Regions from separate parts of the Halomonas sp. I5-271120 genome, predicted to be linked through region 2. Evidence: predicted binding sites of a transcription regulator. Region 2 holds the regulator's gene; the other holds the start of a gene.
What was found. The regulator FliA, encoded in region 2, starts transcription of late flagellar genes. The targets are predictions, from matches to a motif close to CTAAAGTTNNNNNNNNNNCNGCCGATA.
Positions count from the first base shown of each region.

Region 1 (8,874 bases), 840 kb from region 2:
GCCGAGGGCAAACGGCAGGGGGAAGTCTTCGCCGCCGAACGCGACGCCTACGATCAGGTCGAGCTGCTGGCGGTCCTGACCACCAAGGAAGTCGCCGAGCCGCTGACCGTGGAGGGCGTGCGCTGCCAGCGCCAGCGTCTTCCCTACCCGCTTGAGCGCCTGGACCCGGAAGAACTGGCCACTCACAAGGGCTGATCACAAGGGCTCCTCACAAGGGCTGGCCCGGCGGAATCATATGGCATCTCTACCATCTGCCAGCCAGACCAACAGGATGCCAATCCCCCGCTAGCCGGCCAGCCTGAAGACTCGCGCCGCGTTGGCCGTAGTGGCCTTTTCCAGCGTGGCGCGAGAGATATGACGCAGCGCGGCGACGTCAGCGGCGATTCGCGCAAGCCTTGCCGGCTCGTTACGCTCGCCCTTGAAGCCCGCCGGCGGCATGTCGGGGCTGTCGGTTTCCAGCACAAAGCCATCTTCTGGCAAAGCCGCCACGCAGCGCCTCAGGCGCTGTGCCCGCTCGTGGGTCATCGCCCCGCCAAGCCCCAGCACGAAACCCAGTGCCAGAAATCGCTGTGCCTGCTGCAGACTGCCGGCAAAGGCGTGGATCAGTCCGCCCGCCGGCAGACCGATTTCCTTGAGGCACTTGGCTACCTGGTCGTTGGCATGCACGCAGTGGACCACCACCGGCAAATGGCGTGCCTTGGCGATGCGAAGCTGCGCCTTGAATAGCACCCACTGGGCGCCCAAGGTGTCCTCAAAGCGGGCATCGATGCCACACTCCCCCACCGCCACGACCTCAGGATGTGCGTCGAGCGCCGCCTCCAGGGCGACCAGGTCGTCGTCTCCATCGAGCTGGCTGGTACCCGAGCGTTGGGTATCGAAGCGGCTAGCATTCACGCAGTGGTCGTCGAGAAAATAGGGATGCAGCCCCAAACAGACACTCGTATCAACCCGCTTCCCCAGCGCCAGCACTGACGGCCAACGAGCCCGCGTCGTGCCCGGCACCACGAAATGCTCGACGCCCACTGCCCTGGCCCGCGCGAACATCGCCTCGCGGTCGACGTCGAAATCGGGGAAATCCAGGTGACAGTGGGCGTCGATGAGCATATTGAGGGCCGGCTTAGTGCTTAGGAATTAGGGCTTAGGCATTAGTGCTCGCGTGTCGCGCTGAAGCGGATATCCGGCCAGCGTTCCTGGGTCATCTGCAGGTTGACGCGCGTCGGCGCGATATAGGTCAAACAGCCGCCGCCATCATAGGCCAGGTTGGTGCTCGCCTTGCGTTTGAACTCGTCGAGCTTCTTGGGATCATCGCAATAGATCCAGCGAGCCGTCTGGACGTTGACCCCCTCATAGAGGCAGTCGACCTTGTACTCTTCCTTGAGTCGGTGGGCGACCACGTCGAACTGCAGCGTACCCACAGCGCCGAGGATCAGGTCGTTGTTGTCCAGGGGCATGAAAACCTGAGTGGCACCTTCCTCGGAGAGCTGCTGAAGGCCCTTCTGCAGCGCCTTCATCTTCAGCGGGTCCTTGAGGCGTACGCGCTTGAACAGCTCCGGCGCAAAGTGCGGAATACCGGTGAAACGCATGTCCTCGCCGACCGTGAAGGTATCGCCGATCTGGATGGTGCCGTGGTTATGCAGGCCGATGATATCGCCGGGCCAGGCCTCTTCCACATGCGCACGATCCGAAGCCATGAAGGTCAAGGCGTCGGGCACTTTGACATCCTTGCCGATGCGCACGTGACGCATCTTCATGTTGCGGTCGTACTTGCCGGAACAGACTCGCAGGAAGGCCACCCGGTCGCGGTGCTTGGGATCCATATTGGCCTGAATCTTGAACACGAAGCCGGTGAAACGCTCGTCGTTGGCATCCACCTCACGCGAATCGGTCTCACGGGGCTGTGGCGTCGGTGCATACTCGACGAAGCCATCCAGCATCTCACGGACGCCGAAATTGCCCATGGCGGTGCCGAAGTAGACGGGCGTCAGTTCGCCGCGACGATAGGCGTCAAGATCGAACTCATGGGAGGCGCCACGAACCAGCTCGACCTCCATCCGCAGTTCCTCGGCCTGGGACTCACCCAGGACCTCATCGACCTCGGCACTATCGAGTCCCTCGATGCGTACATCCTCGGGAATGCGGCTGCCCTGCCCCTGCTTGTAGAGGTGGATGACGTCGTTGTAGAGGTGATACACCCCACGGAAATGACGCCCCATGCCGATCGGCCAGGTCATGGGCGCACACTGGATATTGAGCACCGTCTCGACTTCATCCATCACTTCGATGGGGTCGCGAGTATCGCGGTCCATCTTGTTGATGAAGGTGAGGATCGGCGTGGTACGCAGGCGACAGACATCCATCAGCTTGATGGTACGGTCCTCGACGCCCTTGGCACCGTCGATGACCATCAGCGCCGAGTCCACTGCGGTCAGCGTGCGGTAGGTATCCTCGGAGAAGTCCTCGTGGCCCGGGGTATCGAGTAGATTGACGATACGTCCCTTGTAGGGGAACTGCATCACCGAGGTAGTCACCGAGATGCCGCGCTCCTGCTCCATCTTCATCCAGTCGGAAGTGGCATGGCGGTCATTGCGCTTGCTCTTCACGGAACCCGCCATCTGGATGGCGTTCCCGAACAGCAGCATTTTCTCGGTGATGGTGGTCTTGCCCGCGTCGGGGTGGGAGATGATCGCGAAGGTGCGTCGCAGATCGACTTGAGTCTCAAGCTCGCTCATGAAATCCGTCACTGCTAGAGGTGGCTGGCCACAGGGCCAAAAGATGGCGCTATCTTAACACTCCCAGCGCAACGGCCCAATTGGCCCATCCAGGGACGTTATTATCCTGGCCTTTTTTAATCCCACCCTACTCGACACCTTGCTCATGTACCTCGCTCATCCTGACGTTCGAACAAGGACTTCCTGCAGATCACCAGCCCATTCCCGAGCAGCGGTCGCAAGCGAGTAACCGGCTGTTCGGCGGCGTACTACTTCGAGGTCTATCCATTTAGCAGGCTGGCCAACAGACTAGTGAAGAGTAGGATTACAGCTAGGGTCGAATACGCCGATAGACATAGCGATGTACCCAAATTCATCCGCAACAGAAGGAACATCTTATGGATGCATCTATCAATGCCACGGTCGGTATGGCCACGGCGCTGCAGCAATTCAACAGCAGCCAACAGGCTCAGGCCGAACTGTTCAAGGAAAACCTTGATACTCAGGCATCACAGGTCAACCAGCTGATGGAATCGGTTAATCCGCCTGGCCAAGCGGTTGCTCCGGAAGGACAGTTGGCCACCTCAGGCACTACAGGTACACAGATCAATACCTACGCCTGATCGCAAAAGCAGATTCGGTAGCCATTCTCGGCACCCATAATCAGCAATGCCGCAACCTTCATGGTTGCGGCTTTTTTATGCAAAACTGGTCGCCTCCTTCCCCCTCGCTGATGCAGCTATCAAGGTTTGCGGTATCATGCAGCCATTCACGGAACGGAGCCATCATGCAAGCCGCCCTGCCGCTACCCCTGTCGACCCCCAACCGTAACCTGGTGCGCCTGACGATTGTGCGCGGCATCACCTGGACCGGCTTCCTGGGCGCCATCATCTTTGGCATTGAAGTCCTGGGCTTTCAGCTGCGAGTGCTGCCGATCATTACCGTGATTGTCGCCATGGGACTGATGAACGTTGCCACCTGGTGGCGGCTGGGCAGGCCACGGGCCGTTACCGACACTGAATACCTGCTGCACCTGATGGTCGACGTGACCGGCCTCACCCTGCTTTTCTACTTTACTGGCGGCTCCACCAACCCCTTCATCAGTTACTACCTGGTACCGGTGACCATTGCCGCCGCGACCCTGCCCTGGATATACGCCTGGATCATCGCTAGCGGCGCCATGGCGGGTTACACCTTCCTGATGCTGTTTTTCGATCAGGTCCCCCAGCTCAGCAACGGCGTGATCGCCAGCAACATCAGCCTCCATGTGCTGGGAATGTGGATCAACTTCGGGCTGTCGGCAGGCCTGGTGACCTTCTTTATTTTCAAGATGGCGCATGCCCTCAGGCGCCGCGAGAAGACCCTGTCTCACACACGCGAGGCTGCGCTGCGCAACGAACAGGTACTGGCGGTGGCCACCCAGGCCGCCGGCACTGCCCATGAGCTGGGCTCACCGTTATCCACCATGGCGGTGCTACTCAAGGAGATGCGCCAAGATGCCGGCGACCGTCCTCAGTTGATCGAGGATATCGATCTGCTGAGAACGCAGGTCGACACCTGCAAGACACGGCTTCAGCAACTGGTCGCCAATGCCGATCGGCGGCGTCTAGGCGAGCCCGAGAGTCGCGTGGCCGAGGAATGGCTTTCAAGCGTGGTACAGCGCTGGCTGGTAGTGCGTCCCGACGTCAGTCATAAGCTGGAAATAGCAGGGCGCCGCGGCAAACCGGAGCTCGCAGTCGATGCGACCCTGGAGCAGGCGCTGATGAACCTGCTCAACAACGCCGCAGACGCTAACCCCGAGAACATCGTCATCAGCCTGAACTGGGATGCCAACGAGGTGATCTTCGACATTCGTGACCATGGCCCCGGGGTCAGCCTGTCGATTGCCGACCAGCTCGGTGAAACCTTCATATCGACCAAGTCCAAGGGCATGGGAATCGGCCTGGTACTCACCCATGCCACGATCAACCGGTTTGGTGGCAATGTCAGCCTGTACAATCATGAGGAAGGTGGCACCCTGACGGAGGTCAAGCTGCCCAGACGGGATACGGGCCAGGCCTGAAAAAAAGTTTGTGAACAGGGGTTTGTGAACAAGGGGCTTGGACAGAGGGCTGAAAACGAGGCTGGGCACACACCCGCCTCGCCGTGAAGATGTCACCACACCGACCATGCCAAGCACGACCCGGCACGCAGTAAGACCAGAGAGACGAGGACAACATGTCAGAGACGCCACAACGCCTGCTGATCATCGACGACGACGAGATGTTCTGCCATGTCATGCAGCGGGCCATGAGCCGTCGCGGTTTCGATGTCATGGTGGCCCACGATGCCGAACAGGCCCTGACACATGCCCGGCAGTCACCGCCCGAGATCGCCACCCTGGACCTGAAGCTCGAACAGAGCTCAGGGCTGAAGCTTCTGCCGGAGCTGCTCGAGCTGGCTCCGGCCTGCCGAGTGGTGGTGCTGACCGGCTATTCGAGCATCGCCACCGCCGTGGAGGCGATCAAACTCGGCGCGGCAAACTATCTGTGCAAGCCTGCCGACGCCGACGAGATCCTGGCGGCCCTGGAGCATCAGGATGGCAACCCGGATGCCGAGGTTGCCGACAACCCCCCTTCGATCAACCGCGTGACCTGGGAGCACATCCAGAAGGTGCTTCAGGAACATGACGGCAACATCTCGGCGACGGCTCGGGCGCTGGGCATGCACCGTCGCACCCTGCAGCGCAAGCTGCAGAAACACCCGGTAAGACGCTAGACCTGGCACGGCATCTTACCGAAAAGCCAGGCCGCCACCGTTATTGGGCGGTCCAGCCCAGGTCGATGTTCCAGCTCGCCCCGGTGACAGCGCCAGCAAGATCCGAGGCCAGATAGGCGACCAGTGATGCCACCTCGCCCGGCTCGATCAAGCGCTTGACCGCGGCATTCTTGAGCATGATCTGTTCGATGACCTGCTGCTCATCCATGTCATGGAGCTTGGCCTGGTCGGCAATCTGATTATCGACCAGCGGCGTCTTCACATAGGCCGGGCAGATAGCGTTGGCAGTGATGCCCTGACTGCCCCCCTCCAGCGCCGCGGTCTTGGTCAGGCCAATCATGCCGTGTTTGGCACTGATGTAGGCGGCTTTGCCGGGTGAAGCGACTTGAGCGTGCACCGAAGCGATGTTGATGATGCGCCCCCATCCCCCCTCGCGCATCGACGGCCAGGCCGCCTGCGTCAGCAGGAAGGGCGCGGTCAGCATCAGGTCGATGATCTGGCGCCACTTGGCCTCAGGAAACTCTTCAATGCTGGACACATGCTGGATACCGGCATTGTTGACCAGGATATCCAGGCGCCCGAAGCGACGCAGCGTCTCAGCCACCGCCGCACGGCACGCATCCCCATCGGTCAGATCCGCCTGAAAGAAGACCGCGCCAGCCGCTTCAGCCACTGCTTGACCATCAGGATTGAAATCCACCGCCAGTACCTGATGGCCTTGGCGGCAGAATTCCTCGACCACTGCTGCCCCGATACCGCTGGTGGTCCCGGTGACCAAGGCAACGCGCGGAGATGCCTCCTGTGACGTGGTACTCATCGCTAACTCCTGTAAAAGGCATGACACTCCGCAAGGCGGAGATCCTAAGTCAGCATACGATGAGGCTTGCGGAAAACACCAGTGCGGCGCTGCAACATATACGGGTGTTCAGACGAAAGACCTAGGCCGTGCGGGCGAGCACTGCAGTGAATAACGCGTGGGCTAAAACAGGGCAAGCTACGTTAATAGCGATATAGAGATGGACAGGGATATGCGGCAAGCGGAGACGCCATAAGAGCCACGTAATGCTAGAATGCGAACTTCCGACAATACGAATTTTCCCTCACCGCTGCGGAGCCGCCATGCAGACTGCCCAACGCCTCGAGATCGCCATCGACATCGCCAGACAGGCCGGCCAGGCCATCATCGACGCCCGTCAGTCACAGGACTTCTCCCAGCGCTACAAAGCCGGGAACGAGCTGGTGACGGATACCGATGTCGCCGTCGACACCCTGATCGGGCGCGCCCTCGAAGAGCACTTTCCCGGCGAAGCGCGACTGACCGAAGAGCTGTCGCCGGATCGCGGTGCCATTGAGCAGTCGGGCGCACTCTGGGTGGTGGACCCCATTGATGGCACCGTCAATTTCGCGCATGGCCTTGCCCACGTAGCGGTGTCCATCGCCTGGGTCAAGGATGGCCATACCGAGATCGGCGTCGTCCATGCCCCCTTTCTCGGCGAAACCTTTACCGCAGTGCGCGGCCAGGGCGCATGGCGCAATGACGAGCGGATTCGCGTCAGCCGCGCTTCGCAGCTGACTAACAGCCTGGTGGCCACTGGCTTTCCCTATCGTCGCGACAGTCGACCGCCGCTGATCCGTCGCCTGGCCGCCGTACTCGAGTACTGTCAGGATGTGCGCCGTAACGGCGCCGCCGCCCTCGACCTGTGCAATGTGGCTTGCGGCCGCCTCGATGCCTACTACGAGAGCGTCTCTCCCTGGGACTTTGCCGCCGGCGTCCTGATTGCTCGCGAGGCTGGCGCTCGCACCGGCCACCTGTATGCATGCCCGTCGAGCATCCCGGAAGACCTCTACGGAGAAAACCTGCTGGTCAGTGCCCCGGATATCCACGGCGACTTGGCCAAGCTGCTGGTGCGCGCCGATGAAGACCGACACGAGACCGGCTAAGCCGGGAGCCTGTCGGCTCCGCTATAGCAGCCTGTAATAGTTGGCGTAGCCAGACTCTATTGGCATCCCCCGGCGCATTGGTGAACAATGTGCCAATATTCAAATCGAACCAGTCATTTATCACGCTTATTCAAGGAGCCCTACATGTTTGTTGTTATCTTCGGTCGCCCCGGTTGCCCCTTCTGCGTTCGCGCCAAAGAACTCGCCGAAAAGCTTAGCGATGCCAGCGCCATCAGCGGCTATCGCTATATCGACATCCATGAAGAAGGCATCAGCAAGGCCGATATGGAAAAGACCATCGGCAAGCCGGTCGAAACCGTACCGCAGATTTTCGTTGATCAGACCCACGTGGGTGGCTTCACCGAGTTCAACCAATACGTTAGCGACAACGCCTTGATGCCGGAAAGCGCTGAGCAGTAAGAGGCTAGCCCCTTCAGACGAACTCCTGAGAAAGAACACGTACTTACTACATAGGTACTGACAGCATAGATACTGACTTCATGGGTACTGACGGCATAGGTACCTTCTTCACAGAGAGTTCGCTGAGAGTTCGCAAATAGCTTGGCAAGCGGTCAATCATACAGATGGCCGACAGCCTGCCAGACAGCCGCCCCCGGGCGGCTGTCTTCGTTTAAGGCCAAAGGACACTAGCCCCACCCGGTCGGTTACATCTCGCTCGCGTTGAAAGCCTAGAGGCCCGCTGCACCTATACTCAGTGGAATACCCTAAGGCTCGACGTCAGGGAGAGAGCGTCCGATGCAACGCCAAGAATTTCTCCAGCAGTTGTGGCTGGACTACATCCATCTGCACCCGGAGATCGGTGGCCTTCGGCTGTGGCCGGTGGGCAGCGAACCCGAGTTCCTCGCCTTGCTGACCCTGAATCATGGGCCCTTTGCCGCCGCCAAGCTGCTGCCCACACTCAACCAGTTCGGCTATCGCGCGACAGAGCGACATGCCATGGCAGATCGAGGCCTGCTGGTATCACTCTATGCGCCCCCCGATGATGGCCCCTGGCTGGTACTCGGTGAACTTCAGCTGGGCACCCTGACGCGAGAGCCCCGAGAGATTCTTCAGGCACTGGTCGCCCAGGCACTTCAGGAAGACACGCGAGGCCAGAACCTACTGGCAAGAGGTCGCCCCTGGCCAATGCCTGACTGGGACACCTTCTGCCTGTTACAGCGCGCTCATCCGCTGGCGGCCTGGCTTGCCGTGATGGGGCCACGGCTTCATCACGCCGGCTTCGACTGCGAGCGCCTGGGCAGTGACATCAACACTCTGGATGCCGAGTTGGAACAGGCGGGCATGGACAGTAGCAGCGACCGCCATCACGGCGTCTTTCCGGTATCGGCACTGCTCAACTACCGCTTCTATCCGACCTGTTCACAGCGGCTCGCCTTCGCCGGCGGTGACGAGCACCGCATTACCCTCGGTGGCCTGGCGCTGATCCAGCCTTGCCTGCCGGGCAAGC
Region 1 is NZ_CP130701.1:3,588,064-3,596,937, forward strand. Features, by position in the region: gene Q2K57_RS16165 (folate-binding protein YgfZ) at 1-195, shown strand, start outside; gene Q2K57_RS16170 (TatD family hydrolase) at 286-1,104, opposite strand; gene Q2K57_RS16175 (peptide chain release factor 3) at 1,146-2,729, opposite strand; gene Q2K57_RS16180 (putative motility protein) at 3,107-3,331, shown strand; gene Q2K57_RS16185 (ATP-binding protein) at 3,496-4,770, shown strand; gene Q2K57_RS16190 (response regulator transcription factor) at 4,926-5,465, shown strand; gene Q2K57_RS16195 (3-hydroxybutyrate dehydrogenase) at 5,506-6,282, opposite strand; gene Q2K57_RS16200 (inositol monophosphatase family protein) at 6,585-7,406, shown strand; gene Q2K57_RS16205 (GrxA family glutaredoxin) at 7,551-7,826, shown strand; gene Q2K57_RS16210 (DUF1338 family protein) at 8,163-8,874, shown strand, end outside.
Region 1: the regulator FliA is predicted to act here: its motif matches at 3,034-3,060, upstream of Q2K57_RS16180 (putative motility protein).

Region 2 (8,874 bases):
CGAGCAGGTGCTGATGCAGGCCATGAACAGTGGTGGGGCGCTCGAACCCGGACTCGCCGAAACCCTGATGGATCAAGCCTCCAAGGCGCTGGAGCGTCAGGATCAGAGCGGTGAGCCCCCGGTGCTGGTGGTCCAGCACAGCCTGCGTGCGCTGCTGTCGCGCTTTCTGCGCCGGCGCCTGCGCCACCTGGTGGTGATGTCTCAGGCCGAAATACCCGACGACCGCACGCTCAGGATCACCAGCATGGTGGGAGGTGATCGATGAGCGTGAAACGCTTCCTGGGGGCGAACAGCCGCGAGGCTATGCGCCAGGTGCGTGCGCTGCTGGGTGATGACGCACTTATCCTCGCTAATCGCCCGGTCGAAGACGGCGTCGAGATCCTGGCGATGGCCGACGATACAGGTGACGCCATGGCGACATCAGAACCGGCTGCCCGTGAGGCACCGCCTGCCTCGCGACCGGCGGCCACCGCTGGAAGTAACGGCGGTCTTGACTGGCGAGCCGCTCATCGCGCCTCTTCCGGACTGATGGCGCAGAGAGCACAGCCAGCCGTCGAGGCCCCCCCGACTCGCCCTGCGGCGAGTGTCTCAACGCCGCAGGACTTCGCTGCCCTTAGCCAGCAACTGCTGGGTGAAATGCAGGAAATGCGCGAAATGCTCGGCCAGCAAGACCGCGCCGGGCCCGGACCCGCGTCTGATCTGCGCCGCCGCTTGCTGGCATCGGGCTTCGGTCATGAGTTGGTCGCTGAGTTACTGGCGGCCCTGCCTTCGGAACTTGCCGGCACCTCCCTCGAGAACCAGCGGGCGTGGCTGCAACGTCAATTGGTGGCCCGGCTTGCTGTCGCATCGGAGCCCGAGGCGCTGCTCGACCAGGGTGGGGTGATTGCCCTGGTGGGTCCAACCGGTGTCGGCAAGACCACCACGACGGCCAAGCTCGCCGCCCGCTATGTGATGCGCCACGGCCCTGAGCAGGCGGTTCTGGTCACTACCGACGCCTACCGCATCGGCGCCCAGGACCAGTTGCGTATCTACGCTGACCTGATGGGCATCGAGATGCACGCGCTCGAAGCCGATCGTCCCCTGGAAAGTCTCTTGCCGCAACTGGTCGACAAGCACCTGGTCATCGTCGATACCGTGGGCATGAGCCAGCGTGATCGCCGGCTGCTTGAACAGATCGCTCACCTGCGCGGCGACAGTCGTGCCGTACGCTTGGTGTTGCTGCTCAATGCCGCCAGCCAGGGCGAGACGATCGATGAGGTGGTGACCACTTACTTACAGTCTGCCCGCGCCGTTGGCGGACGCCTTGAGGATGCCATCCTCACCAAGCAGGACGAGGCCGCTAGACTGGGCGGCGCCCTGGATACCCTGATCCGCCATGGATTGACCCTGCACTTCGTTTCTCACGGCCAGCGGGTGCCCGAAGATCTAGGGCTGGCTGATGCACAGGAACTGATCCGAGAGGCACTGGAAGCCGGCGTCCCTTCACCCTTCGCCGACGCCCAGGCCGATGAGTCTCAGGCCAGTGCCAGTCGAGGTGCACCGGCGCTGCTTGGCCAGGGCAGGGCGCTTGGCAGTATCTGGGAAATGCTGCATGCCCAGGTGCCTGGCTTCGCCACCCTAGCCGATGCTTGGGCGATCAGCTCACTGCCGCCGAGCCTGCATTCAGAGCGCCTGGCGCCCCTTCATGAGCGGGTGCCAGCGTCGGTGTCTACGCTCTTGTGGGCGCGGTCATCGACGCTTCAGGGTGAGGACTGGGTGTTACCTCATCTGGCCGTCGATGACGAGGGGCGCCCGGCGGTACAGCCGTTCCCCGAGCACCGGCTGATGGCGGGTCAATGCGCGCGCATGGAGTGGGCCGAGACGACATTGGGAGTGAGCGCTCATTTGCTGCCCCGGCTGCCCGATGCCCGGGCAAGAGCTTGGCTTCAAGCGCGTAGCAGCGGTTGGTTGAGCCAGGCACAGGGCAACAGCCGCGTGCTTTATCGCGCCGAGCGTCTGCCCCTTGCCGGGCTTGCCAATGAGGCACAGGCCATCGAACCTGCGCTGATTCGCTATCGTGGCCAGGCGGCCAAAGTCATGCTGAGCCGGCTTGACGTCCTCAGTTACGGTGCAGGTGAAGCCAGCGGCGATGCCTTGTGTGCCTGGTTCGCTGAGGTACGCGGTCGTGATAGCGGCATGATGCTGACCCGTCGTTACGCCTTGTCGCCAGCCTGGTGGTCGATCGAGTCTGGCCGAGAGGCATTGCTCAAGCAGCTTTACAACGATGAGCTGCCGACACTTGCTCGCCAGGCATCGCGGCAGCTCGCCGGGCATGGGCCGCTTGCCATCGACAGCGAGTTAAGGGTGTTCATGGCGACGGGCATTGCCGCCTTGGCGCTGCATCTCGAGCATGCCGAAGATGATTGGGCCATGGACGTGCGTGCGCACCTGTTGCGACTGCAGGCGGGTCGTCGGCCACGTCGCGCCAAGAGCCTGTTGGAGGGATTGATACAGGTACTGGATGCCCGCGAAGCGATTCGCCACTTCAGTGAACAGGCAGGGCGTTGAGTATGAGTGATCAGGCAGCCGGCCTGCGCCGCTGGGCTCAGGAACGAGAAGCCTCTGGCGATGAAGTGCCGGAGGAGGCCGTGCGCTCAGATGATCAGCCGCCGGCTGATGACGCCGACCGCGGACCGGATGCCCCGGACATGATCGGCTCGGCCCAGGCGTCAGAGCCCGAGCCGGAGCCGGAATCGAAACCCGGGCCGGAACCGGCGCCTGAGCCAGAACCTATTCCTACCATTCCGCTGATGGTGCTGGGGCTTCCCAAAGTCGATGGCGTCGAGCGTGCACAGGCGGCATTGGTCAGCTGGTCACGCCGGGGGAAGCGCTGGGTCGGTGATCCGGCGGCCTGGCAGGTCGTGGCCTGCGACGCCCACAGCCCGCGACTGGCCCAACTTGCTAACCAGGAGAAGCGCTGGGCTTTGTGGGTCGATACCGACGGCGACGGTTTTCGTCAGGCCTTCAATGTGATGCAGGCCGTCCGGCGTGGCGGCGGGCCTCGGCGCATGCTGGCACTGCATCCGCCGGTGGCCTCGCGGCGCGGTTTGCTCAACAATCTGCAGCAAGCGGCCCGCGAGGCTTTCGATATCGACCTTCTGGTGCTGGCGCCATGAGCCGGTACTGGGCAATCCGGTTAGTCTGCGTCGCGATGATGCTGGGAATGGTACCAGCGTGTCTGGCCGCGGGCAGTTGGGTGGCCAATGCCCCTTCGGTGACCGTGGCCGTGCCGGGGCGAGTGGCAAGTTCTGAGGCTCTCTCACCGGCTCACTCTTCACGACTGGCAGGACGACAGGTCAGCGAGGTCAGTTGGCGATTTCGCCTGCCGCCCGGCCAGGCGCTCCGTGCATGGCTATGTCAGGGCAGCGAGTGCCTGTCATTGACCTCGTCCCGGGGGCGTCGTTCCGCCCCCATGTCCTGGCAGGCTGGACGGCCATTGCATTTTCGCTTTCAGCTTCCGAACGGCCAGCGGCGAGCGGTCAAGGCCGAAAGTTTGCAGGTCATCGTCAATTATCGAAGCCCAGGCGCTTCATCAGCGAAATAACCGCCATCATTAGGGGCTATTTCACCCTTCTGCCAAGCGGCACAGGCTGAATAATAGAGTCATCGAACTCCGGTTTTACGGAGCGTCGTCCTAACCACGCTTTCCGGCTCCATGTCGGTCCTTGAGGCAACAGGATGTACACGGCACAGGGCAAGATCGATCAAAATGCAATGCTCGAGCAGTACCTGCCCGTGGTCCGGCGTCAGGCACTGTCGCTGCAGGTCAAGCTACCGGCAGCGGTCGAGCTGGATGATCTGATTCAGGCGGGTATGGTGGGGTTGCTGGACGCCCTCGGACGCTTTGACGCCAAGGCAGGGGCCAGCTTTACCACCTTCGCCAGCCAGCGCATTCGCGGCGCCATGATCGACGAGCTGAGAACCCGGGACTGGATGCCACGCAGCGTAAGGCGCAATGCCCGCAGCGTGGATGCCAGCGTGCGTCGTCTCGAACAGCAGTTGGGCAGGCCGCCGGAGGAGCGGGAAATTGCCGCCGATCTCGACATGCCGATGGATGTCTATCGCCAGTTGTTGAGCGATACCAATAACGGCCACCTGTTGCCGTTCGAGGAGCTGGTAGCCGAAAGCGGCGAACCCCAGGCCGGAGCAGGCGGGCCGCAGTCTCCTTTTGCGGCACTGGTGGATGGCCAGCAGCGCGAACAGCTGGTAGAGGCCATCAGTGCCTTGCCAGAGCGCGAAAAGCAGCTGATGGCGCTCTACTATCAGGAAGAACTGAACCTCAAGGAAATCGGTGCAGTGCTCGGCGTGACCGAATCCCGTGTCTGCCAGCTGCACAGCCAGGCCGTGAGTCGTCTCAGGGCGCGAATGGCTCCCGATAGCTGATGCCTGTTTCGGCGACCCGCTGCAAGCTCCCCCCCGTCCCTAGCGTTATCCCTTCTGACATCCGTTACGGCTGCGCGATGATCCCCGCAAGCGCAGGAGTCGGGTGTCGCTTATCGAGGCCCCCTGATGGTCAGGGCTGTCAGTTACCCCTTGTCTTCCCGCTGCTACATGCCCTGAAAGAACCGTCGGTTGATGATTGAGTCTCTCTAGGCCCAGTGCGGGGACACGGGTGAGGTGAGGCCTGGCGTCACATTGAGTTCTAGTGAGTGCTCTAAGCAGTCTGAATAGACAGGAAGGGGGCTGCCCCCGGACTCAGGGCAATGCGACAGGGAAGCTGTGAGGGCAGAAAGAAGCGGGAAGGGCGAGCGTTGAGGGAGAGTGATGAAAAAGGGCGCCCCCGCTGGGTGCGCCCTTCGTTAAGGGAGAGGTTACTCCATGCTGCTGAGCTGGCGCCCATCCTTGCTGTCGTCCTCGCTTAGATGCGCGTAGTCGAGCAGGATCTCGGCACTCTCGATGAGCTGGGCCCGGTCGATGGGGGCGGGCTCCCCGCTGTTCAATGGCTCAGCAGACGCTGATTCATCGGCGGCGCCACGCGCGTCGCTCCAGTCTTCGAGCTCCTCGAGTCCCAGCGCGCGACGGCGCTGATTCTCAAGCGACAGCTGCTCGGCTTCCTGGGCCTGCATTTCGCGCTGACGCTGCTCGCGATTCAGGCTGACACTGGTGAGCTGATCGCGCAGCTGGCGGGAAAGCTCGGCCTGTTTTTCCAGATAGACGAAGTTGGGGTGCGTGGCGATGCGCTCGCGATGTGACGCGGCCAGGGCTTCAAAATGACGCCACGGAGTCCCGTAGAGGCGGTACTGTACTGCACGCACGGTGTCCCAGGGCAGGGCGTTGTCGAGGCTGCTCTCACCGATCACTTCCGGATCGATCAGGCTCGGGAACGTAATATCGGGCTCGACGCCGCGGTGCTGGGTGCTTTCCCCGGAGATACGATAGAACTTGGCTCGCGTCAGCTTGACCTCGCCGTGGCTGAGTTCATTGAGGGTCTGCACGGTGCCCTTGCCGAAGGTCCGGCTGCCCACTATCAGGCCACGGCCATAGTCCTGAATGGCACCGGCCAGGATCTCGGATGCGGAGGCCGACAGGCGGTTGACCAGCACCGTCAGCGGGCCGTCATAGAGAACGCCACTGTCGGTGTCGCCATACAGGCTGATGCGACCGCTGGCGTCGCGTACCTGCACGGTGGGACCACGGTCGATGAACAGGCCGATCAGTGAATTGGCTTCCTGCAGGGCGCCGCCACCGTTATCGCGCAGGTCGAGTACGATACCCTCGACGTTCTGTGCCTTGAGGGAACGAATCTCCTTGGCCACGTCGCGGGTGGTGCTGCGGTAATCTTCTTCGCCGGCCTGCCAGGCGTCGAAGTCGACGTAGAAGGTGGGAACGTCGATCACACCGATGCGGTGAGTACCGTCTTCGCGTTTGACCTCGATGACCTCGCTGCTCGCCGCCTGGTCCTCAAGGTTGACGGTGTCACGCACGATTTCGACGATATGCGAGCGCGTCGTGTCCACCGACTGGGCGGGCACCACGTCCAGCAGCACCTTGGACCCCTTGGGGCCGCGAATCAGATCAACCACGTCATCGAGGCGCATGCCGACCACGTTAGTCATCTCGCCGTCATCGCCCTGGCCGACGGCGACGATGCGGTCGGCGGGCTGGAGCACGCCGGCCTTCTCGGCGGGGCCACCCGCCACCAGGCTCGAGACCTTGACGTATTCGCCATCGGCCTGCAAAAGGGCGCCGATACCCTCGAGGGACAGACGCATCTGGATATCGAAGGATTCGCCCTGACGCGGTGACAGGTATTCGGTATGGGGGTCGATGGTGCCGGTAACGGACGCCATGAACAGGCCGAAGATATCTTCGGAATTGGTCTGGCGTATGCGGTTCAGCTGGCCTTCAAAGCGATCACGCAGCGTTTTTTCTACCTCGGCTTCTTCCTGACCGCTGAGCATCATGGTCAGGGCCGAGTTCTTGAGGCGCTTGTTCCACAGTTGGTCGAGGGCGTCTTGTTTCTCGGCCCAGGGCGCATCCTTGCGATCCAGTGCCAGCCGCTGGTCGGTATCGTAGCGGTAGTCGAGGCCGTCATCGAGCTTGGCCAGGATCCACTCGAGACGTGCCTCGAGGCGTTCCTGATAGCGCTCGTAGAGTGCGAAGGCAGGCTCCAGGTCGCCGTCGTAAAGCACGTCGTCGATGCGATCGCTTAGACTGTCGCGGAATTCATTGACGTCGCGCTTGAGCAGGTAGGCTCGCTGCGGGTCGAGAATATCCAGGTAGCGCTGGAAGACACGCTGCGACCAGCTGTCGGTCAGGCTGACATCCGCGTAGTGGCCGTAGCGAAGAGAGTCGGCGATTTCTGGCGCCACCTGCTGCTGCGCCTCGCTGGGGTGCGGCTGGGCCATCGCCATGGCGCTCAGCGTCATCAGCATCAGGGTGATGGCGCCTATCCGCCAAATGGCTGCAATCCGTCTCATCAATGAAGCACTCCCGGTTTCATGTACACTTCGTCCCTAGCTGAGCCTGGCTCGTCACCCGCCTCTCGACAGCCGAGAGGGCATTGTAGCAGCCTGTGTCGCCAGACACAGACCCTCCAAGAGGATGAACATGCATCACGCCTCCCCCGTGGATCGCCTGCTCGACTTTCTCGAGCACTCGCCAACGCCCTGGCACGCGGTTGCCAACATGGCTGAACGCCTAGAAGCTGCCGGCTATCGTCGCCTGGATGAGACACAACCCTGGACGCTCGCTGCCGGTGAGCGGATCTACGTGACCCGCAACGACGCTTCGATTATTGCGGTGCAGCTGCCTAAGGGTCGACTCGATGCGCTGCGCATGATCGGGGCCCACACCGATAGCCCGGGGCTGCATTTGAAGCCCCATGCCGCTCAGCGCAGCGCCGGCTGGCTGCAGCTCGGCGTGCAGGTCTATGGCGGGGCGCTGCTGGCACCCTGGTTCGATCGCGATCTGGGGCTTGCCGGCCGCGTCCACCTGCGCCGCCCCGATGGGCGCATCGAAGGCGTGCTGCTCAACGTCGACTGGCCGGTGGCAACGGTGCCGAGTCTGGCGATTCATCTCGATCGTGAGGCCAACAGCAACCGTTCCATCAACCCTCAGACCGAGATGGCGGCGGTTTTGTTGCAAGGCGGAGACAGCGATGACTTCAACGACCTGCTGAGGGGCTGGCTTGACGCGCAGCATGGCATTCAGGGCGCCGAGCCGCTGGACTTCGAACTGGCGCTCTACGACACCCAGCCCCCGGCGCGAGTGGGCGCTCGAGGCGAGCTTATCGCCAGCGCTCGCCTTGATAACCTGCTGTCCTGTTTCATCGGCATGGAAGCATTGCTTGATTGCAACGGTGAGCAGGGCGCATTGCTGGTGGCCAACGACCATGAAGAGGTCGGTAGCGCCAGCGCTTCCGGTGCCCAGGGGCCCTTCCTCGGTGATGTGTTGCGTCGCGTCAATGCTCAGCTTGGCGAGGCCGGCGACGAGGGCTTTATTCGCCTGATCCAGGCATCCAGAATGATCTCCTGCGACAATGCCCATGCGCTGCATCCGAATTTCAAGGACAAACATGACGCCGGCCATGGTCCCGCTATCAACGGCGGCCCGGTGATCAAGGTCAACGCCAGCCAGCGCTATGCGACCAACAGTGCCACCTCGGCGCTGTTTCATGACCTATGCCGCGAGGCCGAGGTGCCGGTGCAGACCTTCGTCACCCGCGCCGACATGGGGTGTGGCAGTACCATCGGGCCGATCACCGCCACCGAACTCGGTGTGCCGACGCTTGACGTGGGCGTCGCCCAGTGGGGCATGCATTCAATCCGCGAGACCGCCGGCAGCGAGGACGCCGAGCGGTTGATTCGTGTGCTGACCGCTTATCTGAATCGCGCTGAGCTCGTTTGATCGCGAGCTGGGTCGCCCGGTCCCGGCCCCGGTCCCGGCCTTAGTCAGTGCGAGTGCGGGGCCGGGCATTCTCTTTGCCTGCTTGCTCGGAGGCGGGGGCATCGCCTTGAGTCGGCTCGGGTTGGGTGGTGCGGGGCTGAGCCGCGCCGGCTCGGGCAGCGCTGGCTTGATTAGTCCCCGGACGGTCGAGGGCCAGCCCCGCCACCACCAGGGCAGCGCCGATTATCATGGGGGCCGTCCACTGCTCGTCGAACAGCAGCCAGGCCATTACCGCCGCGCAGGGCGGGACGAGGAAGAAGGTGCGGGCGACCTGGTGCGCTTCGCCGCGGGCGATCATCATCATCAGTAGCCAGATGGCACCCACCGAGATCGCCCCGACCAGCCAGGCAAGTGTCAGCAGCAGGCGAGGGGTGGGGTCGAAGGTGAAACTGCCGACCCAAGTGGCGGCGATGCTGAACACCAGCGCCGCCCCCAGATACTGAAAGA
Region 2 is NZ_CP130701.1:2,743,710-2,752,583, forward strand. Features, by position in the region: gene flhA (flagellar biosynthesis protein FlhA) at 1-265, shown strand, start outside; gene flhF (flagellar biosynthesis protein FlhF) at 262-2,547, shown strand; gene Q2K57_RS12270 (hypothetical protein) at 2,550-3,155, shown strand; gene Q2K57_RS18365 (flagellar protein FlhE) at 3,203-3,583, shown strand; gene Q2K57_RS12275 (RNA polymerase sigma factor FliA) at 3,718-4,422, shown strand; gene Q2K57_RS12280 (carboxy terminal-processing peptidase) at 4,851-6,959, opposite strand; gene Q2K57_RS12285 (M18 family aminopeptidase) at 7,090-8,388, shown strand; gene Q2K57_RS12290 (DMT family transporter) at 8,429-8,874, opposite strand, start outside.